3 regions of the Streptomyces sp. NPDC047017 genome follow, and region 1 is predicted to be linked to each of the others. Evidence: riboswitches for the same ligand, from Rfam matches in the RefSeq annotation. Region 1 holds a riboswitch; each other region holds the start of a gene.
What was found. A riboswitch is a leader RNA that binds a small molecule or an ion and turns the genes downstream of it on or off. The one in region 1 is predicted to bind cobalamin.
Positions count from the first base shown of each region.

Region 2: another riboswitch for cobalamin. It lies ahead of metE (5-methyltetrahydropteroyltriglutamate--homocysteine S-methyltransferase); the one in region 1 lies ahead of ABZ858_RS26555 (CoA-acylating methylmalonate-semialdehyde dehydrogenase).
Region 3: another riboswitch for cobalamin. It lies ahead of ABZ858_RS08135 (prenyltransferase/squalene oxidase repeat-containing protein); the one in region 1 lies ahead of ABZ858_RS26555 (CoA-acylating methylmalonate-semialdehyde dehydrogenase).

Region 1 covers NZ_JBEYVW010000017.1:79,553-86,934, forward strand. Annotated here, with positions in the region: gene ABZ858_RS26530 (zinc-binding dehydrogenase) at 1-78, opposite strand, end outside; gene ABZ858_RS26535 (MerR family transcriptional regulator) at 114-500, opposite strand; gene ABZ858_RS26540 (alpha/beta hydrolase) at 619-1,212, opposite strand; gene ABZ858_RS26545 (NAD(P)/FAD-dependent oxidoreductase) at 1,354-2,895, opposite strand; gene ABZ858_RS26550 (PucR family transcriptional regulator) at 3,048-4,292, shown strand; cobalamin riboswitch at 4,511-4,692, shown strand; gene ABZ858_RS26555 (CoA-acylating methylmalonate-semialdehyde dehydrogenase) at 4,913-6,436, shown strand; gene ABZ858_RS26560 (acyl-CoA dehydrogenase family protein) at 6,444-7,382, shown strand, end outside.
Region 2 covers NZ_JBEYVW010000004.1:96,971-104,352, forward strand. Annotated here, with positions in the region: gene ABZ858_RS08070 (NAD(P)/FAD-dependent oxidoreductase) at 1-100, opposite strand, end outside; gene ABZ858_RS08075 (oxygenase MpaB family protein) at 151-1,038, opposite strand; gene ABZ858_RS08080 (ferredoxin) at 1,101-1,493, opposite strand; gene ABZ858_RS08085 (ChaB family protein) at 1,660-2,046, shown strand; gene ABZ858_RS08090 (DUF6479 family protein) at 2,110-2,478, shown strand; cobalamin riboswitch at 2,902-3,122, shown strand; gene metE (5-methyltetrahydropteroyltriglutamate--homocysteine S-methyltransferase) at 3,285-5,600, shown strand; partial or broken gene ABZ858_RS08100 (histidine phosphatase family protein) at 5,774-6,331, shown strand; gene ABZ858_RS08105 (CbtA family protein) at 6,861-7,382, opposite strand, start outside.
Region 3 covers NZ_JBEYVW010000004.1:107,397-114,778, forward strand. Annotated here, with positions in the region: gene ABZ858_RS08120 (ATP-binding cassette domain-containing protein) at 1-144, opposite strand, end outside; gene ABZ858_RS08125 (energy-coupling factor transporter transmembrane component T) at 141-1,307, opposite strand; gene ABZ858_RS08130 (hypothetical protein) at 1,304-2,245, opposite strand; gene ABZ858_RS08135 (prenyltransferase/squalene oxidase repeat-containing protein) at 2,242-5,157, opposite strand; cobalamin riboswitch at 5,410-5,541, opposite strand; cobalamin riboswitch at 5,667-5,741, shown strand; gene ABZ858_RS08140 (hypothetical protein) at 5,857-7,269, shown strand.

The DNA.
Region 1 (7,382 bases):
TCCCGCCTGCGACCCCTGGACCAGTGCGCGTACCGTCCGCGATGCCGTGCGCGGCTGCTGCTGCTCTGCGATCTCCATGCACCGAACATAGGAGCCTCACACTGGTGGCAAGGTCAAGTGCCGTTCGGAAAAACAGTGGTGTGCCGGGCCTCTCGCAAGTAGGCGTCGAGCGCGGCCTGCTGGTCGCTGAGGGCGGCGACCCGTGCGGCGAGCCGGTCGCGGTAGTGCTGCACCTCGCCCAGGAACTCCGGTCCGGGTCCGGGCACGTCCAGTCCGCCGCCGACGCCGTCCGTGAGGCGGGGGAGCAGCTGTCTGATCAGCCGCACCGGAAGCCCGGACTCCAGCAGCGAGCGGATGACGAGCACCCGGTCGATCGTCGATCCGCAGTAGTCGCGGAACCCGTTGCCGCACCGACCGGGGACGATCAAACCCTCGTCCTCGTAGTGCCGTAGTGATCTCGCACTCACACCGCTCGCCCGGGAGGCGTCACCGATCTTCATACCCAAAGCCAACGCCACGGCACGCCGCGATCTTCCACGACCTTTGCCCGGCCCCTCGGCTCGACGCCCGCCCAGCTCGCCCCCGAGGTATCCGGCTACGTCCGGTCGGCCGCCAGGTTCAGCGACGGCCGAGCGAGTCGATGAAGCGGTTGAGGCGGGTGACGGCTTGCCGGAGTGCGCCAACGGACCCCGCGGTGTCGCCCGCCAGTTCGAGGGAGTGATCCGCTGACGGGATCTCCAGGACGTCGAGTTGCGTGGACTCGGCGACCCGCCGGTCCCAGAGCCGGTCGGCGCTGCCTCCGATGAGCAGGGTCGGTGCCTGGGTCGCACGGAGGCCGCGGACCACGTGGTCGTAGGTCAGGACGGGGGTCAGCCAGGCCGCCGGGAGGCCGCGACCGGCTGCGATGCCGCAGGCGAGTGAGCCCAGGGACTTCCCGACGAGGAGGCGACAGGCGCCGTCCTCGGCGTCGACAGCCCGGGTGACCTGTCCCTCCACCCAGGCGATCCGGTCCTCCACGGTGAGGCGGGAGAAGTCGGCCGGGATCTGCCACCACAACTCCTGGACCGTCCAGCCGTGCTGGAGGAGAACGGCGCGGGCGAAGTGCAGCAGCGGCCTGGCGGGTGAGTAACCGACGCCCGGGAGGACGAGCGCCACACGGTCATCGGCTCCGTCGTAACGGGTGGGGACGGCGAAAGGCGAGGGATCGGGCATGGCCGGAGGGTACTCGCGGCCCTGCCCGACCCCTGGCCCACCCGACCCCTGGCCCACCCGACTCCTGGCCCACCCGACCCCTGGCCCACGGGCCGATGGGGGCCGGTGTCTACCGGCCCCGGGGGGCGTCGGCCGCCCCCCTCACGATGCCCCCTGGACGCCCCCCGCCCCCACAGCCGCCCCCGCCGCCCCCGCCCGACAAGCTCCGGCCCGGCCGAAACGCAGTTCCGGGTCCACCACGCTCTGCGCGCGCAGCAGCTTGACGTCCGAGTGGTAGTCCATCGAGGTCAGCCAGGGGGACCGGTCGCCCTGGCGGGGCAGTTGGTCGACCGCGCGCTGGATGTAGCCGGCGGCGAAGTCGAGGAACGGCCGGGTCGGCATCGCCGGATCGGCGGGCTCGGGGCGGCAGATGTCGTGGCCGAGGCGGTCCATGTGGGCCAGCAGCCGGCAGAAGTGCTCGCACAGCAGGCCGACCTTCAGCGTCCAGGAGCTGTTGGTGTAGCCGATGGCGAAGGCCAGGTTGGGTACGCCGGACAGCATCATGCCCTTGTAGGCGACGGTGTCGGGCAGCCGGACCTCCTCGCCGTCCACGGTGACCCGGACGCCGCCGAACGCCCGCACGTTCAGGCCGGTCGCGGTGACGACGACATCGGCGTCGAGTTCGCGGCCGGACGCGAGCAGCAGCCCGTTCTCGGTGAACGAGGTGACCCGGTCCGTGACGACCGAGGCGCTCCCGGCGCGGATGGCCCGGAACAGATCCCCGTCGGGCACCGCGCACAGCCGCTGGTCCCAGGGGTCGTACGGGGGATTGAAGTGCTCGTCGACCGGATAACCGTCCGGCAGCTGACGGGCGTTGACCCACCGGATCAGCCGGCGCGCGGCCTTCGGGTGCTTCTGGCAGAAGGACCAGACCAGACGCTGCTGGGCGATGTTCTTGCGCCGGGTCAGCGCGTAACCGCGCCGCGGCCCGAGATACTTCTTCAGGGCGTTGGCGATCACGTCCTTCTTCGGGACGGGCAGGATGTACGACGGGGTCCGCTGCACCATCGTCACCTGCGCGGCGGTCTCGGCCATCGAGGGCACCAGCGTGACCGCGGTGGCGCCGCTGCCGATCACCACCACCCGCCGGCCGGCGTAGTCCAGGTCCTCGGGCCAGTGCTGCGGGTGCACGACCGTACCGCGGAAGCGCTCGCGGCCCTTGAACTCCGGGGCGAATCCCCGGTCGTAGCGGTAGTAGCCGCTGGCGCAGAACAGCCACGCGCACGTCAGCGTCGTCCGCTCGCCGGTGTCGGTGCGCTCGACCCGCACCGTCCAGCGGGCCCGCTCGGTCGACCAGGACGCGGAGCGCACCTCGTGGTGGTAGCGGATGTGGCGGTCCAGGCCGTTCTCGGTCGCGGTCTCGCGCAGATACGCCAGGATCCGCGGCGCGGAGGCGATCGACTCCTCGTCCCGCCACGGCTTGAACTCGTAGCCGAAGGTGTGCAGGTCCGAGTCGGAGCGGATGCCCGGATAGCGGAACAGGTCCCAGGTCCCGCCGGAGGCGGCCCGCCCCTCCAGGATCGCGAAGCTCTTCGACGGCAGCTCGGCCGACAGATAGCGGCCGGCCCCGATACCGGAGATCCCGGCGCCGATGATCAGGACGTCGAGGTGTTCGGCGGCGGGTGCGGCTGAGGCAGCGGGCATGGGCGGCGACTCCAGACGGCCGGGCGACCAGACGATGACGTGCGGCTCGTCCATGGTGGAACGTCCACGGCGGAACGGCAAAGCACGAAGTGCACCGGGTCGCGGCTCGCACGGTGCAGTATGCACCACCCCCGCACCGCTAGAGTCGGCGCATGCCGCCGTGGAACCCGCCCTCGCCCCGCGTGCGGGAGCTGATGCGCAGGGGCGCCGAGATCGCCCTCACCCCCCGCCCGGAATGGCTCGCCGAACTCGACGCCGCCACGCTGTCCGGCCGGGCCCAGCAGCAGATCGCCGCCGACCCGGTGCTGGCCGCCGGGACCCGCCGGACGAACCGGTCCAACCTGCTGTTCTGGGCGGCCTGCAACGTCCGCGCCCCCGGCGAGCCGGTGCCCGCGAACGAGGGCGACGCGCCCCTGGCCATCGCCCGCGACCTCGTGCGGCGCGGCCTGGACGAGACCGCGCTCGACGCCTACCGGGTCGGCCAGAGCGTCGCCGTCCGGGTGTGGACGCAGATCGCCTGCTCGCTCACGGACGACCCGGCGGAACTGAGTGAACTGCTCGACGTGTCCCTGCGCTCCATCGCCGCGTTCGTGGACGACACGGTCGCCGCCATCGCCGCCCGCATGCACGCCGAGCGCGGCGAACTCACCCGCGGCACCCACGCCGAGCGCCGCGAGATCGTGGCCCTGCTGCTGGACGGCGCGCCGATCACCCGGCAGCGCGCCCAGGCCCGGCTGGGCCACGCGCTGGACGCGACGCACACCGCGGCCGTGGTCTGGACCGACGATCCCGACGCCGACCTGCACCAGCTCGACCGGGCCGCGGACGCCCTGGCCGCCGCGGCGGGCCGGAGCGCGGCACTGAGCGTCATCGCCGGCGCCGCGACCCGCTGGGTGTGGGTACACGGCCGCCCCGGCACGGACGACGTACGGGCCGCCCTGGACCGGCTGCCGGCCGCGCGCGTCGCGCTCGGCCCGGCCGCACCCGGCGTCGACGGCTTCCGCCGCAGCCATCTCGACGCGCTCACCACCCAGCGGATGCTGGCCAGGCTCTCCTCCACCCACCGCCTGGCCTCCTACGACGAGATCGAACTCGTCGCCCTCCTCACCCAGGACCCCGAACACGCCGACCGCTTCGTCAAACGCACCCTCGGCGACCTCGCGACGGCCCCGCCCGAACTCACCGAGGCGGTACGCGCCTTCCTCTCCGCACAGTGCAACGCCTCCCGCGCCGCCACCCGCCTCTTCACCCACCGCAACACCCTCCTGCGCCGCCTCACCCGCGCCGACCACCTCCTGCCCCACCCCCTCGCCACCCACCCCCTGGAAGTCGCGGCCGCCCTCGAAATCCTCCACTGGCGGGGACCCGACCGACTCGCGGGAGGTCAGGTCACGTGATCTTCGACTCCGCACCCCTGTAGTGCGTTCGGCCCCCGTGCGGAGCACGAAGTACACCCACGCATGTGTACGGCTCCAGCACGAGGGCCGAGCACTGCGCGTCGGCCGCGGCGGCACCTCCCGCCGCACACCCCCGGGCCGCAGACCGCAGACCGCAGACTTCAGACCCCGGATCCCAGGCCCCGGATCCCAGACCCTGGATTTACTAGGGCGTCCAACTATATAGTCGCGACCAAGGCCCGCGGTGCAGGGAAGCCGGTGTGATTCCGGCACGGTCCCGCCACTGTGACCGGGGAGTACGCCGTCGAGCGGTACGCCACTGACGAGCTGGATGTCGGGAAGGCGGACGGCGCGCGCTGATCCGGGAGTCAGGATACCGGCCGCGGGATGTTCCGTGTTGTCCACGAGGATGGAGCTGACACGCATGGCATCGGTGCGCGTCCACGACCCCGGCGGCCCCGCCGCACGGGCCTGGTCCCGTCGTAGTCCCCGAAGGCGTCTCCTCGCCGTCTGACGGCACCCGCCATACGCGATCTCACGCCGCCCGTCCCGCCCCGCGCCCTCGCGCGCCCGGGTGCGGCGGCGTGCCGTCCCGGATCACCTGACGAGAGCAGGCACCCATGATCCGTCCGCACGACCACACCGGTGTGCGCGAACTGACCCACTTCGTCGGCGGCAAGCACACCCCGGGAACATCGGGGCGCCACGGCGACGTGTACGACCCCAACACCGGAGAGGTCCAGGCCCGCGTACCCCTGGCGGACCGCGCCGAGACCGAGGCGGCGATCGCCGTCGCCGCCGACGCCCAGCGGGAGTGGGCCGAGTGGAACCCCCAGCGCCGCGCCCGCGTCCTGCTGCGCTTCCTGCACCTGGCCGAGCAGGAGAAGGACGCCCTGGCCCGGCTGCTGGCCGCCGAGCACGGCAAGACCGTCGCCGACGCGCACGGGGACATTCAGCGCGGCCTGGAGGTGGTGGAGTTCGCCGCGGGCGTCCCGCACCTGATCAAGGGCGAGTTCACCGACAACGCCGGCACCGGCATCGACGTCCACTCGCTGCGCGCCCCGGTGGGCGTGATCGCCGGCATCACCCCGTTCAACTTCCCCGCGATGATCCCGCTGTGGATGGCCGCCCCCGCGCTGGCCTGCGGCAACGCCTTCGTCCTCAAGCCCTCCGAGCGTGACCCGTCCGTGCCGCTGCGGCTCGCGGAGCTGTTCCTGGAGGCGGGCCTGCCGGCCGGTGTCCTCAACGTCGTCAACGGCGCCCGGGAAGCGGTCGACACCCTGCTGGAGGACCCGCGCGTCGGCGCCCTCGCGTTCGTCGGCTCCACCCCCGTCGCCGCGCACGTCTACGCCACCGCCGCCGCCCACGGCAAGCGCGCCCAGTGCTTCGGCGGCGCCAAGAACCACCTGATCGTGATGCCGGACGCCGACCTCGACCAGGCCGTCGACGCCCTGATCGGCGCGGGCTACGGCTCGGCCGGCGAACGCTGCATGGCCATCTCGGTCGCCGTCCCCGTGGGCGAGGCCACCGCCGACGCCCTCGTGGCCCGGCTCAAGGAGCGCGTCGGCGCACTGCGCATCGGGCGCAGCGACGACCCCGAGGCCGACTTCGGCCCGCTGGTCGGCCCGGACGCCCTCGAACGCGTCCGCTCCTACCTCGCCCTGGGCATCGAGGAGGGCGCCGAACTCGTCGTCGACGGACGGGACTTCGTGCTCCCCGGCCATGAGGGCGGCTTCTTCGCCGGTGCCTCGCTGTTCGACCGGGTCACCCCGGCGATGCGCATCCACCAGGAGGAGATCTTCGGACCGGTGCTGTCCGTCGTCCGCGCCGCCGACTACGAGCAGGCGCTGCGGCTGCCCAGCGAGCACGTGTACGGCAACGGCGTGGCGATCTTCACCCGGGACGGGGACACCGCCCGTGACTTCACCCGGCGGGTGAACACCGGCATGGTCGGCGTGAACGTGCCCATTCCGGTGCCGGTCGCCTACCACACCTTCGGCGGCTGGAAGCGCTCCGGCTTCGGCGACCTCAACCAGCACGGCCCGGACGCCATCCGCTTCTGCACCCGCACCAAGACCGTGACCTCGCGCTGGCCCGCCGGGCTGCGCGAGGGCGCGAGCTTCACGATCCCCACGATGGGCTGAGCGTCGTATGACCACCACCCTGCTCACCGAGGACCAGCAGGCCCTCGTCGAGACCACCCTGGACTTCGCCCAGGACCACATCGCCCCGCACGCCCTCGACTGGGACCGCGACAAGCACTTCCCCGTCGCCACACTGCGCAAGGCCGCCGGCCTCGGACTCGGCGGCGTCTACGTCCGCGAGGACTCCGGCGGCTCCGGACTCACCCGCGCCGACGGCGTCCTCGTCTTCGAGAGCCTGGCCTCCGGGTGCCCGTCCATCGCCGGGTACCTGTCCATCCACAACATGGTCGCCTGGATGATCGACCACTACGGCGACGACGCCCAGCGCGAGCGCTGGCTGCCCCGGCTGTGCGCGATGGAGGACCTCGCGAGCTACTGCCTGACCGAACCCGGCGCCGGATCGGACGCCGCGGCCCTGACCACCCGCGCCGTCCGGGACGGCGACGGCCATGTGCTGACCGGCGTCAAGCAGTTCATCTCCGGGGCCGGCGCCGCCCAGTTGTACGTCGTGATGGCCCGCACCGGCGGCGACGGCGCCGAGGGCATCTCCGCGTTCGTCGTCGACAAGGACGACCCCGGCGTCGGCTTCGGCCCCGACGAACGGAAGATGGGCTGGAACGCCCAGCCCACCCGCCAGGTCGTCCTGGACGGGGTACGGGTGCCCGCCGGCCGGCTCCTGGGCCGCGAGGGACAGGGCTTCCGCATCGCCATGAACGGCCTCAACGGCGGCCGGCTCGGCATCGCCGCCTGCTCCCTGGGCGGCGCCCGCAGCGCCCTGGACCGCAGCCTGGCCCACCTCGCCGACCGGGAGGCGTTCGGCCGCCGGCTGCTGGACGCCGAGGCGCTGCGCTTCCGCCTCGCCGACATGGCCACCGAACTGGCCGCCGCGCGCGCCCTGGTGCGGCAGGCGGCCGAGGCCCTGGACCGGGGCGACGCGCAGGCGCCG
Region 2 (7,382 bases), on a different contig from region 1:
ACCGTCCGGCCCGGGCCAGGTAGGCGGCGGCGACCAGACCGTTGTGCCCGCCGCCGACGATCACCGCGTCATAGGTGCCGGGTGCCTCGTGTGCGCTCATGGCTCTTGGTAGCACGGGGGGTTCGGCGGCGGCCAGGGGCCGTGGCGCGGCTAGGGCCTGTCGCTTCGAGCAGGTCGAGCAGGTGGGGCGGCCTTGTGCGGGGCGGGACGGGCGCCGGGGCCGAGCCGGGCCGTGGCGCGCAGGATGTGCTTGGGGGGCAGCTGCCAGCGCACTCGGGCCGGTATCCGGCGCAGCAGGGTGCCGGTGGTGCGCAGCCGGCGGGTGACGATGGCGGGGGCCGGGGCCGCTCTGCCGTACAGCTCGTGGGCGTACGGGGGCAGGGAGGCGTACGCCAGCTGGGCCACGCGCCGCCACAGCAGGTCGCGCGCCGGGGCGAGCAGTGGGGGCGTCGGCGGGCGCTGGAGGAAGTCGTCCACCGCGCGGGCGTCCGCCCCGGCCGCGAGTTCGGGCCGGACGGCCGCGAAGTAGGCGGCGAGTTCGGCGCGGCTCGCGGGCACGGTGCGCGGGTCGAGGCCGACCAGGCGGGCGCTCGCGCGGTGCTCGGCGAGGTAGCGGTCGGCCTGGGCGTCGGTGAGCGGGAATCCGGAGCGGCGCAGCACGTGCAGATAGGAGTCGATCTCCGCGCAGTGCACCCACAGCAGCAGGTCGGGGGCGTCGATGCCGTACGTCTGCCCGGTGCTCGGGTCGGTGGCGGACAGCAGCCGGTGGATCCTGCGCACCCGGGCGCCCGCCTCCTCGGCGGCGCGGGTCGTGCCGTACGTCGTGGTGCCGACGAAGTTCGCGGTGCGCATCAGCCTGCCCCAGGCGTCCCGCCGGAAGTCGGAGTTCTCCATCACCCCGCGGACCGCGCGAGGGTGCAGGGCCTGCAGGTACAGCGCGCGGACGCCGGCCACCCACATCATCGGGTCCGCGTGCAGCTGCCAGGTCACCGAGGACGGCCCGAAGAGGCCGGGGTCACTCGTGCGTATGGTCTCCACGTCAGGCAGGCTAGCGCCGTCCGCGCGGCCGGTCGACGGGCCGGTGCGGTGGCGGAGGCGGGTCACTTCAGGGTCGCGATGAATTCCCCGCACGCCTTGGCGCAGGTCCGGCAGGCGTCCGCGGCCTGTGCGGCGCCGGGGTGCCGGTCGAAGACGTGGGCGGTGTCCAGGCAGACGCTCAGGCACCACTCCAGCTGGGTGCGGATCCCGGCCTCGTCCTGGGTGTTCTGCTCCGACAGCACCCGGCAGGTCGCGTCGCAGACCTCCGCGCACATGATGCCCCTGCGCCGCAGCAGCTCGGTCTCCTCGTCGCCGCCCGGTTCGACCAGGCTGGCGCGCAGCGCGCAGGCCCGCGCGCATGCCGTGCACGCCTGCGCGCAGGCGAACCGGTCCTCCAGGAACCGTATGAGTTCCTGTTGCGAAGTCGTCGATGGTGTCGTATCGGTCGTAGTCACCTCGCCCGGGTTGCCGGTGCCACACCCGCCAAACCCGGTGCCGGCAAGGGCCGCGGCCGTTTTCCGTCACGGGGCGGGGGCACTCGTCGGGCCCGGTGGGACGACCGGGTCGGACGGTTGGACGAACGGCTGACGGAGGTGGATTCCCGGGCCCGGACGACAGGAGCTGCCGTCGACGCTGGAGTGCTCCCCCCGGGAGGCCCGGCGCACCTGGATCAGGGCCCATGACGCGGCCGTCGAGACCTGCGGCGAGGGCGAGCGGGCGCACCGGGTGGCGTACGGCGCGCTCAAGCACATGTACGAGAAGGTCGGCGATCACTGGGAGCGCAAGGAGGGCGGCCGCAAGGGCCCCTCCGACCCGCGGTCGGCCCGGCCGCGCGGGCAGGGCGGCCGCGGCGGCGAGGGCGTCGACGAGAGCGCGCCCAAGGAGCAGCTGTACGACACGGCGAAGCGGCTCGGCATCGAGGGGCGCTCGCACCTGTCCAAGGACGAGCTGCTGGACGCGATCCGCAAGGCGAACCGTTCGCGGACCCGGCAGGCCAGGTCCGGCTGAGCCGACCGGGGGGTCCGCAGCGCGGCGCCGCTTCGCGGCACTGGCCAGGGGTACCCGCCGCCCATGAGCAACGCATCGGTGGACATCGCCGCGGCGCACGGCGCCGCGATCGGCATCTGGCCCTTCGTCCTGGGGCTCGTCCTGGTGGCCCTGCTGATCGGCGCCTTCTGGATGGGCGCGCGCATCCGCCGCCGCGAGCCCGCACCGCCGCGCCCCGAGGAGCAGCCGCGGCTGCCCGAGTCGGGCCCGGTCGGCGATGTCGTGGAGCGGCGTGCACCCGACGAGGTCCCCCGGGGCGGTGACCGGCTGACACCGCACCGGCTGAAGGCGCACGGGAACCTGGGGACCCGCACGAGCCCCGCCCCCGCACGTCCCCGCTGGGACGAGGGCGGCAGCGGCTCGTTCGGCAGCGGCGGGCCCGGCGCCCACTGACCGCCGCGCCGCACCGGGGAAGTGAGAGCAGGGAGGCTTCCATGGCGGCCGGAGAGCGGTCCTACGACCGTAGGGACGGGGTTTCTCGCGGGGGGTACGCCGTGCTCGCGGCGGCCTTCGGCGCGGGTGCGCGGGGCCGGGCGCCGTCGTGACGGCCGACTGGCTGCGGTACGCCTGGAGCCTCACGGAGCGGACGGCCGAGGGCTGACCGGCCGCCCGTGGAACGTGGGCGGGGAGGCGGGCAGCGCGTCGCGCACGTTCGGGGAGGTGGGCGGCCGGTCACCCGGCTTGCCGCAGCAACTTCCCGGCAGTCGTACGCAGTTGTGGACGAGCCGGCGGCCGTGGCCGCCGGCCGTGCGCCGCGTGTCTCATGTCACCATCCGAATGGCGGACGTGACGTACCACCTCGCCGGACGGCCCCGTAACCTTGCCCCCGCAGCTGGTTCGCCCCGTCCGCCAGGCGGGATGCGTCGCAAGAGGGAACCCGGTGGGAATCCGGGACTGCCCCGCAGCGGTGAGCGGGAACGACCGCCGTCATACGCACTGGGCCCGTCAGGGTCCGGGAAGCGACGGCCACTAGGAGTCTCGTACGACACGAGACGCGCCCGCGAGTCCGAAGACCTGCCCGCTGCCCGCGCCCGAACCACTCGCGCGCGGACATCCCGGTGACCTCGTGGGCGGGTCGGCGTACATACCAGGCGGTCGACCGTGCCCTGCCGCGCACGCGTACCGCCCGGTCCGTCACCCCTTCGCGCTCGCGTCCCGTCCCCGGGATCTCAGGGATTCATCTCGCGAAGGAGATCTCCGTGACAGCGAAGTCAGCGACGCCGGCCCCGCGGGCCACCGTCCACGGCTACCCCCGCCAGGGCCCGAACCGGGAACTGAAGAAGGCGATCGAGGGCTACTGGAAGGGCCGCGTCAGCGCCGACGCGCTGCGCGCCACCGCCGCGGACCTGCGCCGCGCCAACTGGCGGCAGCTCGCCGAGACCGGCGTCCACGAGGTGCCGACCGGCGACTTCTCGTACTACGACCACGTCCTCGACACCACCGTCATGGTCGGCGCGATCCCCGAGCGGCACCGGGCCGCCGTCGACGCGGACGCGCTGGACGGCTACTTCGCGATGGCCCGCGGCACCCAGGACGTGGCGCCGCTGGAGATGACCAAGTGGTTCGACACGAACTACCACTATCTGGTGCCCGAGTTGGGCCCGGGTACCGTCTTCACCGCTGACTCCGGCAAGCAGGTGGCGGAGCTGAAGGAGGCCCTCGCCCAGGGCCTGACCGCCCGTCCGGTCCTGGTCGGCCCGGTCACCTACCTCCTCCTCGCCAAGCCCGCGCCCGGCGTGCCCGCCGACTTCGAGCCGCTGACCCTGCTCGACCGGCTGCTGCCGGTGTACGCCGAGGTCCTCGCCGACCTGCGCGCGGCCGGCGCCGAGTGGGTGCAGCTGGACGAGCCCGCCCTCGTGCAGGACCGCACCCCGGCCGAGCTGAACGCCGCCGAGCGCGCCTACCGCGACCTCGGCGCCCTGACCGACCGGCCCCGGCTGCTGGTCGCCTCCTACTTCGACCGGCTCGGCGACGCCCTGCCCGTCCTGGCCAAGGCCCCGGTCGACGGGCTCGCCCTGGACTTCACCGAGGCCGCCGCCAACCTGGACGCGCTCGCCACCGTGGGCGGACTGCCCGGCAAGCGCCTGATCGCCGGTGTCGTCAACGGCCGCAACATCTGGGTCAACGACCTGGAGAAGTCCCTCGCCATCCTCGGCACCCTGCTCGGCCTGGCCGACCGGGTCGACGTGGCGGCCTCCTGCTCGCTCCTGCACGTGCCGCTGGACGCCGCCGCGGAACGGGACATCGAGCCGCAGATCCAGCGCTGGCTGGCCTTCGCCCGGCAGAAGACCGCCGAGATCGTCACCCTCGCCAAGGGCCTGGCCCAGGGCACCGGCGCGATCGCGGCCGAACTGGCCGCGAACCGGGCCGACCTCAACTCGCGGGCCACCTCGCCGATCACCCACGACCCGGCCGTCCGGGCCCGCGCCGCCGCCGTCACCGAGGCCGACGCGCGCCGCTCCCAGCCGTACGGCGAGCGGGCCGCCGCCCAGCGCGCCCACCTCGGCCTGCCGCTGCTGCCCACGACCACCATCGGCTCGTTCCCGCAGACCTCCGAACTGCGCGCCGCCCGCGCCGACCTGCGGTCCGGCCGAACCGACACGGCCGACTACGAGGAGCGCATCAAGGCGGAGATCCAGGAGGTCATCGCCTTCCAGGAGAAGACCGGCATCGACGTCCTGGTGCACGGCGAGCCCGAGCGCAACGACATGGTCCAGTACTTCGCCGAGCAGCTCACCGGCTACCTGGCCACGCAGCACGGCTGGGTGCAGTCCTACGGCACCCGTTACGTCCGCCCGCCGGTCCTGGCCGGCGACATCTCCCGCCCCGAGCCGATGACGGTGCGCTGGACGACGTACGCCCAGTCCCTCACCGGCCGCCCGGTCAAGGGCATGCTCACCGGGCCGGTCACCATGCTGGCCTGGTCGTTCGTCCGCGACGACCAGCCCCTCGGCGACACCGCGCGGCAGGTCGCGCTCGCCCTGCGCGACGAGGTGGGCGACCTGGAGGCGGCCGGGACCTCGGTCATCCAGGTGGACGAGCCCGCGCTGCGCGAGACGCTGCCGCTGCGGACCGCCGACCGCCCCGCCTACCTGGCCTGGGCCACCGAGGCGTTCCGCCTCACCACCGCCGGCGTACGCCCGGACACGCAGATCCACACCCACATGTGCTACGCCGAGTTCGGTGACATCGTCCAGGCCATCGACGACCTCGACGCCGACGTCATCAGCCTGGAGGCCGCCCGCTCCCACATGCAGGTCGCCCGGGAACTCGCCGCCCACGGCTACCCGCGCGAGGCCGGACCCGGCGTCTACGACATCCACTCCCCGCGGGTCCCGGGCACCGAGGAGGCGGCCGACCTGCTGCGCACCGGCCTGGAGGCCATCCCGGCGGAGCGCCTGTGGGTGAACCCCGACTGCGGTCTGAAGACCCGCGGCTGGCCGGAGACCCGGGCCTCCCTGGAGAACCTGGTCGCCGCCGCCCGCACGGTCCGGGCGGAACTGCCCGCGTCCTGACCCGCGCGCGGCCGTCGGGAGGGAAAGGGGCCGGGGAGGGAGCGCCGCGCTCCCTCCCCGACTCCCGACTCCCGGCCGCCGTCTCCGTCCCCGCCCCCCGGGCTTCACCGAGGGGCGCTCTGGCAGACTCACGCCGGGAGCGATCGCGCCGCGCAGACAGGAGACTTGACGACATGACCGCCCGAGTGCTGTTCGTCTCGCCGGCCACGAGCCGTTCGCTGCGGCAGGCCCGGTTCGACGACGGCGATCCGATCGACGCCGGCGCCGCGGTCCGGGCCCGGGCCGCGGCGGGCGCGCTGCCCCGGGCCGCGCGGGTCGTGGTCTCGCCCTCGGTACGCTGCCGCCAGACGGCGGCGGCGCTGGGGCTCGGCGGCGAGGCCGACCCGGAGCTGGCCGGCTGGGACGTGGGGCGCTGGCGGGGACGCACGCTCGACGAGGTCGGTGCCGCCGAAGGGGAGGCGGTGGCCCGCTGGCTGGCCGACCCGGGGGCGGCGCCGCACGGCGGGGAGTCGCTGCGGGACCTGTGCGCCCGGGTCGGGCGGCGGCTGGCGGCCCTGGCGGAGACGGCCGGCCGGACGCTCGCCGTGGTCGAACCGGAGGTCGTACGGGCGGCCGTGGTGCACGCGGTGGGCCTGCCGGTGGACGCCTTCTGGCGGCTGGACGTACCGCCGCTGACGGTCACCGAGCTGAGCGGCCGGGCCGGGCGCTGGAACCTGCGGCTGGGCCGGCCGCCGGCACCGGACGCTCAGGACGCCGGGAACGCCGGGGACACGGAGCAGGCCGGAAACGCAGAGCCGGCCGGGGACGCAGAGCCGGCCGGGGACGCAGAGCCGGCCGGGGGCACCGGGGAGGCCCGGGACACCGGGGAGGCCGGGGGCGCGGGGGCCGCCGGGTCGCGGTGACGGCGCAGCAGGACCGCCACCGCGCAGCGCAGGCAGCCGCCGTCCGCCGCGTGCGGACAGTCCTCGGCCGGGGCGCCGACCAGCGACTCCAGGTCCTTGAGCAGGTGTTCGGTGCGCTTGGCCTGCTGGGCGAGCACCCGCACCCGGGCGCTCTGGCCGCCGATCTGCCGGCGGCTGGCGATCAGCTGCTCGTACTCCTCGACGGTGAGGGCGACCGCCTCTCGGCCGCCGAGGGTGATACGGCGCGGCTGGGGACGTCTGGCCACGGGGGTCCTCCGCTCCACGTCCTGTGGTCCGCTTCGAGAACGCGAGAGGGCCCCCGGACGGTTCCGAAGGGCCCTCTGGTGTCCGGAAGGAGTCAGCCTGCGGCCGGAACCGTGCGGCCCGACGTGGCTTCGGCGGGCTTCGGGTTCAGCAGCCGTTCGGCCAGTTCACCGAAGGCGAGGCCGAATCCGCCCCACAGCACGGCCTGGATGGCCAGCGCGGAGAGCCGGAACCGCCACAGCAGGGCGGCCGGGAAGTCCGCCGGCACCTCGTTGATGACCGGCAGGAACGCGTACGCCAGCCCGATCACGACGGCGAACGCGGCCACCGCGGCCACGGTCGCCCACCAGGTGCCCAGCGCGGGCGCCAGGCGCTTGCCGAGGATGGTGGCGGCGACCGCGAGCAGGACGCTGAGCACCATCATCAGGAAGTACAGGGTGGTCCGCTTGCCGATGGTGTCGGGGTCGCCGACCGAGGGCGGGTTGGCCGGGTACTTCAGGAACGGCACGACGTACACGGCGAGCAGCGCGCAGCCGGACAGCAGCAGCGCGGTCGCCCGCGGGGAGAAGCGGCCCACGCGGCCGAGCGCGAAGCAGAAGGCGAGCGCCGCGATGCC
Region 3 (7,382 bases), on a different contig from region 1:
CGCGCCCAGCAGGGTGGACTTGCCGACACCGGTGTGGCCGACGACGAGGCAGAGTTCGCCCTCCCGCACGGTCAGGTCGACGTCACGCAGCGCGGGGCGGGGGGCGTCGTCGTACTGGACGGTGACCTGGTCGAAGGTGATCACGGGGTGTGGGCTCTCCGGACGGGGGCGGGCTCGGGCGCGAGGAATCCGGCCGTGCCGGCGAGCAGGATCGCGGCGGTCGGGACCAGCGGCAGCCCGGGCCAGGTCAGCGGGTAGAAGGTGGGGTTGAGCTGGGCCGGGTCGTAGCCCAGGTCGCTGAAGAGCAGGACCGCGGAGAGCACCCCGCTGCCGGCGACGGCCCACTCCGGTGCCCGCCAGGGGTCGGGACGGTAGGTGGTGCGGGTGACGCGGCGGCCGCCCAGGCGCAGTCCGGCCACGCACAGCGCGGCGCCGCAGGCCATCGCGGGCAGCCCGAGGAAGGCGGGCGCGGTGGCGTCCAGCAGCCCGTAGGCGCCGGCGCACAGCCCGCACATGCCGAGCAGCATCAGCGCGCCGGTGACGCGGCGGGAGCGCCGGGTGGCGGTGCCCGCCCGGCCGTAGCCGCGGGAGTCCATGGCGGCGGCCAGCCGCAGCGAGCGCTCCAGGGCGTCCTCCAGGACGGGCACGACGATGCCGCGCAGCGCCTTCATGCCCCGGGTGCGGCCGGCCCGCAGCCTGCGGGCCCGGGAGACGCGCTGCACGCTCTGCACCAGTTGCGGCGCGACGCTGATGGCGACGGTGACGGCGACACCGAGTTCGTACAGGGCGCCGGGCAGCACTCTCAGGGCGCGTTTGGGGTTGGCCAGGGTGTTGGCGGCGCCGATGCAGCACAGCATGCACGCCAGCCGCAGTCCGTCGGTGGCCGCGGACAGCAGGGCCTCCAGGGAGACCGGGCCGCCGAGGCGGATGCCCGCGTACCAGTCGGGGGTGGGGATGTGCGGGAGGGAGAACAGGAAGTGGTCGTGCGGAGTGATGCCGGTGGCGAACACGGCACGGAAGACGACCCGGATCGTCACGACCGTCAGGGCCAGGTACAGGTAGTAGGGGAAGCCGCGGGCCCAGGGCGCCTCGGTGCGGCGCGCGGTGACGACGTAGCCGAGGACGGCGAGGACGAGGAGGAGCAGCAGCGGGTTGTCGGTGCGGCTGACGGCGGTGGCCAGGGCGAGTGCCCAGATCCACCAGGCCAGCGGGTGCAGGGTGCGCGGCAGGCGGCGGCCGCCCCGGTCCGGCTCGGGGCCGGCCGGGGCGGCGGACGTCTCCACGGTCGTACGGGCCACCGCGGTCACTCGGCGCGGGCGCGGCGGCGGCGCGCGACGAACACGGCGGCCCCGCCGATCAGTACGACGAGCGAGGCTCCGGCGACGACGGGCATGACCGGTCCGGCGTCGTGCTTGGCGTCGGCGGCGGGCACGGCGTCGATCACCCGGGGGCCGGCGGCGGGGGTCGCGGCCGGGGTGTGCGCGGCCCCTGCCGTGGTGCTCGGCGCCGGCGTGGCGCTGGGGGCAGCGGACGCGGTCGGTGAGGTGCTCGCGGCCGGGGGCGTCGCGGGCTTCGGCGGGGCCGGCCGGGACGGCTCGGCGGCCTGCCGTGCGGGCGCGGGGCCGGTGTCGACGCCGGGCGGCAGCGGCGGCGCCTTGGCGGTGGAGACGGGCTTGCCCGCGTCGCCCTGGGGCCGGGTGTTGTGGGCGCGCAGCTGGTCGGGGGTGACCTTGGGCCGGCCCTCGGTGCCCTGGATGTCGGTGCCGCCGAAGATCCACAGGTCGACGCTGCCGGGCTTGGGCTTGTAGAGCATCGCGCCGAGCTGGCTGTACGTCCAGTCGTTCCGACCCGGGTCGGCGTGCCAGTAGGACCAGTAGGCGGAGGCGGGCGGGGTGAGGACGCAGTCGTCCTGGGCGGGGGTGGGGTACTGCCGGCCGCCCTGGTAGCCGCTGTAGCCGATGCGGCAGATGAACGCCGGGCCGTCGTGGCCGGTGCCGGTGGTGCGCCAGCCGCCCTGGTTGAGCAGTTCGTAGCCGGTGGTGGGGGTGGTGCCGCAGGCGCGGTAGACCGGGCCGCCCCAGTGGCTGAAGTCGACGGCGAGCACCACTCCGGAGGTGGTGGTGCAGCGGCCCATCGGCTGGGGGTCGGCGGCCGCCGGGGAGGCGGTGGCGCCCAGGGCGGCGGTCAGCAGGCCGAGCGCCGCCGCCGTCCGGGCGAGCGCGGGCAGCAGTCGTGAGCGGATCATCGCCGGCCTCCGGCCTGTGCGCGGCGGCGGGCCGATACGGTGACGCGCAAGCCGGTGAGTACCAGCAGTGCGGCGATCGCCGCGAAGGCGCCGGCCTGCACACCGGTGGCGGCCAGGGCGCCGCCGTGGCCGCCGCCTCCGCCGCCGGTGGGGCTCGTGCCGCCGTCGCCCCCGGTGTCCCCGGCGGTGACGATGGCGGGCGCGCCGCCGCTCGCGCTCGCCGTGGGCAGCGGCGTCGGGTCCGGCTGCGGGGCGGTGCCGGCCAGGCTGCGGGTCAGCGTGCCGAAGGAGACGCCGGTCGCGCCGCCCACCGCCTGGGTGGAGGCCCGCAGGTCGGAGCCGCGCTGGCCGTCCTTGGCGACGTTGAAGCCGCCGTCGGTGTTCTGCTGCGCGGCGAGGAAGGCGCGGGCCCGGGCGATCTGCTTGCCGTACTTGCCCGCGTCCAGCGACAGTCCCTGTACGGCGAGGGCGGCGGAGTTGACCGAGTCGCCGGCCGCGCCCGGGAAGCCGCCGTCCGGCAGCTGCCGGGCGGCGATCCAGGCGAGGGCCTTGCCGACGGCCCGGTCCGCCTTGTCGCCGCCGGCCAGGTGGAGGGCCATGGCGGCGATGGCGGTGGAGTCGACGTCCTGGTCGCCGGTGGGCGGGATCAGGCTCGGCCAGGCGCCGCTGCCCTGCTCAAGGCTCTCCAGGTAGGCGATCGGGCGGGCGGCGGCGCTCTTCTCCCCCGCGCGCAGCTGGGCCATCACGGCGAGGGCCTGGCTGAAGACGGACGGGGCGTAGGTGTAGGCGCCCTCGGCCGCGCAGGACCGGTCCGGCGCGGTGCTCGCCCTGGCGCAGACCGCCTTGTCGAGCGCGGCGATCAGATCGTGTCCGGCGAAGTGGCGCGGATCGCGGCCCACGGCCTCGGCGAGCAACGCGGTCTTGCCGAGGGAGCCGCCCCCGGCGTAGGCGGTGCCGATCCCGGTCCAGTCGTTGACGGTGCGTTTGTCGCCGTCCTTGCCGCCGTGGTCGAGGAAGTCGACGATGCCGCGCAGCTTGCCGGTGTTCCGGCCGGTGGCGGCGAGCGCGTAGGCCCCGTCGATGGTGAGGCCGAAGTCGGCGCGGGTGGTGCCGGGACCGACCGGATAGTAGTGGCCCTGGCGGAGGTTGGCGGGGCTGGTGAGGTAGGCGGCGCCCTTGTCCAGGTCGGGTCCGTCACCCGGGGCGGGGGTGACGGGCGGCGAGCTGGGGGACGCGCTCGTGCTCGCGCTCCCGCTCGGGGAGGCGCCGCCGGACGGGGACGGGCCGCCGGTCGGGGAGGCGCTGCCGGTCGCGGAGGCGCTCGTGGTCGGCGACGCGCTGTCGGACGCGGACGGGGAGGCGCTCCCGCTCGGCGACGCGCTGTCGGACGCGGACGCGGAGGCGCTCCCGCTCGGGGACGCGGACGCCGGGGCGCTCCCGCTCGGGGAGGCGCTGCCGGTCGGGTCCGCCGGCTTCGCCGTCAGGGCGGCGAGGCTGGTGTGCGCGCCGGCGAGGACGGCGGCCGGTGTCGGGTAGAGGGCCGGTTCGGTCACGCCCTCCTCGAAGCCGAAGCCGCCGCCGGCGAACTGCTGCCCGGCCAGCCAGGCGACGGCCGCGTCGGCGCGCCCGGTGTCACCGAGGGCGCGCAGGGCCTGGGCGGCGTACGCCGTCGCGTAGACGCTGCCGGTGGTGGCGCCGGTGTAGCCGGGGAAGGCGCCGTCCGCGCGCTGCGCCGTGTCCAGGTACGCACGGGCCCGGGCCACGGCGTCCTCGTGCCCGCCCGCGCCGTGCAGCGCCAGGGCGACCACACCGGTGGTGGCGGGGTCGCCGTCGCAGTACTCGCCGGGGCCGATGAGGATGCTGGTGATCCCGCCGTCCGCGCACTGCACCTGGGTGAGCCGGTCCACCGCGGCGGCGGGCGGCGTCACTCCGGCGCGCAGCACGGCGAGCACGGCCAGCGCCTGCCCGTCGGCGTATCCGGCGTCGTGGAAGTCGCCCGCGGCGGTGCAGCCGGGGGTGGGCGAGCCGGACGCGGGTCCCGCCGCGCACACGTTCTTCATGAGGTCGCCGACGAGGTCGTGGCCGCCAAAGGCGTGCGGGTCTCCCCCGGTGATCTCGGCGAGGAGCGCCAGGCGGGCGGCGGCGGAGGCGTCGGGGGCCTGGCCGGGGCCGTTCGGGTAGGCGTAGTCGCCGGTGTGGGCGGCGAGGAAGGCGGTGACCTTGTCCAGGATGGCGCGGTCGGGGTCACCGGCGGCGAGGCCGTAGGCGACCTCGGAGGTCAGCAGGTAGTCCGGGGTGCCGGCGCCGTCGTCGACGACGCGTTCCTCGTCGGTCAGGCCGCCGCGGAGCCACTTCGCGGCGGCGGCCGTGTCGAGGGTGGTGGGTGCACCGGTGGGCGAGCCGCTCGGCCCGGGGGTCCCGGTCGGCCCGGAGGTACCGGTCGGGCCGGGTGTCCCGCTCGGGGCCGGGGTGCCGCCGCCCGCGCGGACGGCGTCCGGGGTGAAGGAGGGCCGGCCCTTGGTGCCGCCGATGTCCGTGCCGCCGAACACCCAGGCGTCGACGTCGCCGTCCTTGAGCTTGCGGGCCATCGCGCCGTACGGGCTGTACGTCCAGTCGTGCTGGCCCGGCGAGGCGATCCAGTAGGACCAGTACGCGGTGACGGGCGGCGTCAGGACGCAGGGCTCCTTGGCCGGGGTCGGGTACTGCGTACCGGAGTCGAACCCGCCGTAGCCGATGCGGCAGATGAAGGCGGGGCCGTCGTGCTGGGTGCCGGTGGTGGTGAAGCCGGCGTCGTGCAGCAGGTCGTAGCCGGTGGTCGGGGTCGGGTCGCAGCCGCGCTCGACCGTGCCGCCGAAGGGCTTGAAGTCGACCGCGACCACGGCGCCCTTGGTGGCGGTGCAGCCGCCGGCCATCGGATCGGCGGCGGCGGAGGCGCTGGTGAGAAAGGCCACGCAGGCGGCCGCCGGCAGCAGGAAGGCGGTCGTCAGGGCCGTCCACGGCCCCGGTCCCGTCCTCGTCCGCCCGTCTCTTCGCTGCTCGGTGCCCACCCCGGCCCCCTCGTCGCCTGCCGGCGCGGGGCGAGGACGTGGGTGAGGGGCCCCGCCGCGAGAGACGGCGCTGTGCGCGGAACCCGGTCGCACCACGCCGTAGTCCGCGACGGCGTCTGTTGCTGAAGGACACGCTCCAGGCATTCCGGCTCGCCCGGCGGATGCCGGGCCCACGGTTGCGGGTCAGCGCCGGGTTTCGACCGGCTTCCCCTGGAACTGCTCATGTATCAGGCGGGATTGGAACACGGGTTCGCGAGGAGCGTCAAGGCGCGGTACCGGCCGGACCGGGCGGCGCGGGGCGGGCGGCGGGGGCGCGCGGGGCGGACCCTGGCGGCGTACGGGTTCCCTCGGGTACCGTCCCGGACTGCCGAGTGGGGGAACCCGGTGGGAATCCGGGGCTGACGCGCAGCGGTGTGGGGCGGCGGGGGCCGTTCCGAGCCCGAATGCCCAAGCGGTGCAGCACTTTTGGAAGCTGATCCACGCGTCCCGGACGGCGGCCACGCTCGCCGCATCCGGTGTGGGTGCACGGGGGCCGGCCGGTGTCCCCCACCCCAGGAGCAGGCCATGTCCCGTCCGCTGTCCGTCCGCCGCGGTGTGCTCACCGCGGCCGCCGCGCTCGGCGCCTTCGCGCTGACCACGCTGCCCGCCGCGGCGACCTCCAGCCCGGCCCAGATCGCCACCTCGAAGACCAACGGCGTCGCCTACCTCAAGTCCCTCCAGGCGGCGGACGGTTCGTACGCCGGGTCGGGGCTGTCCAACGAGTGGGCGTTCAGCGCCCTGGCCGCCGCCGGGACCGCCGCGGTGGACGTCACCCCGGGCGGCGACACCACCAAGAACGCGAGATCCGTCTACCGCGATCTGCTGTCCACCGGCGGCTGGCCGTCCACGTCACCCGTCGTCACCGACTACGAGCGGGCCACGCTGAACGCGTACGCGGCGGGCATCGACCCGGCCCGCGTCTCCGCCTCCCGCGATCTGATCGCGGACATCTACGGCTACTGGCAGAGCGCCGAGCCCGGTTACTTCGGCCCGTCCGCCAACTTCAACGGGACCGTGTTCGCCGCGCTCGCCCTGAACGGCGCGAAGACCCAGTCCGGGCAGGTACGCGTCCCGCAGGCGCTGCGCGACGCGCTCGTCACCCGGATACGCGCCAACCAGCACAACGACGGCGGCTGGAACTACAGCAAGGCCGAGGGCGACCCGACCCAGCCGGCCGCCACCAGCGACATCGACATGACGGGCGCGGCGATGGCGGCGCTGTGCGTCTCCGGGGTGCCCGCCACCGACACCGGTATCACGCACGCCAAGGCGTTCCTCAAGAGCAAGCTGGTGGCGAACACCGGCGCGTTCAACGCCATGTTCGGCGCCAACACCGACTCCAACGGCTGGGCGGTGGCCGGCCTGAACGCCTGCGGGATCAACCCGCAGACCGGTGACTTCCTCACCTCGCTGGGCAAGACCCCGGTCGACTTCCTGATCGCCCAGCAGTTCAACCCGGGCGGCGGTTTCAAGTACCTGCCCGCCGACACCAGCCCGTCGGCATACTCCTCGATCGACGGGCTGCGGGCGGTGGCCGGGGGCGGCTTCACCGCCGCTCCGCCGGTGCCCGTCACGCCGGGCGCGCCGCAGTGGGTGGCGCAGTCCGCGCTGAGCGCGGGTACGGCGACGAAGCTGGCGCTGACCGTGGACGACGGCACCGGCTCCCTCAAGGTGTGCTCGGTCGCCCTCACCCCGACCGGCCCGACGACCACCCTGGGCGCGGTCCTGGACGCGGCGGCCGGCGCGGCCACGCCGTCGGGCTGCGTGACCTCGGTGGCCCCGTCCTCCGGCACGGGCACCGTCACCTCGGTCAACGGCAAGGCCAACAGCGGCTCGAACACCTGGAAGGTCAGCGTCGACGGGTCGGCCTTCGCCGCCGCCACCCGGGGCAAGACCGTGGGCGTCGGTGACACCATCGCCCTGCGCTGGGGCGCCTGACCGCCGCGGGCCGGCCGCACCCGTGCGGTGCGGCCGGCCGCCGGTGCCCGCCACGCGCGGGACCCCGGCTCACGCGATTGCCACCCGCGTGAGCCGCCCCGGGTGCCGTGGCC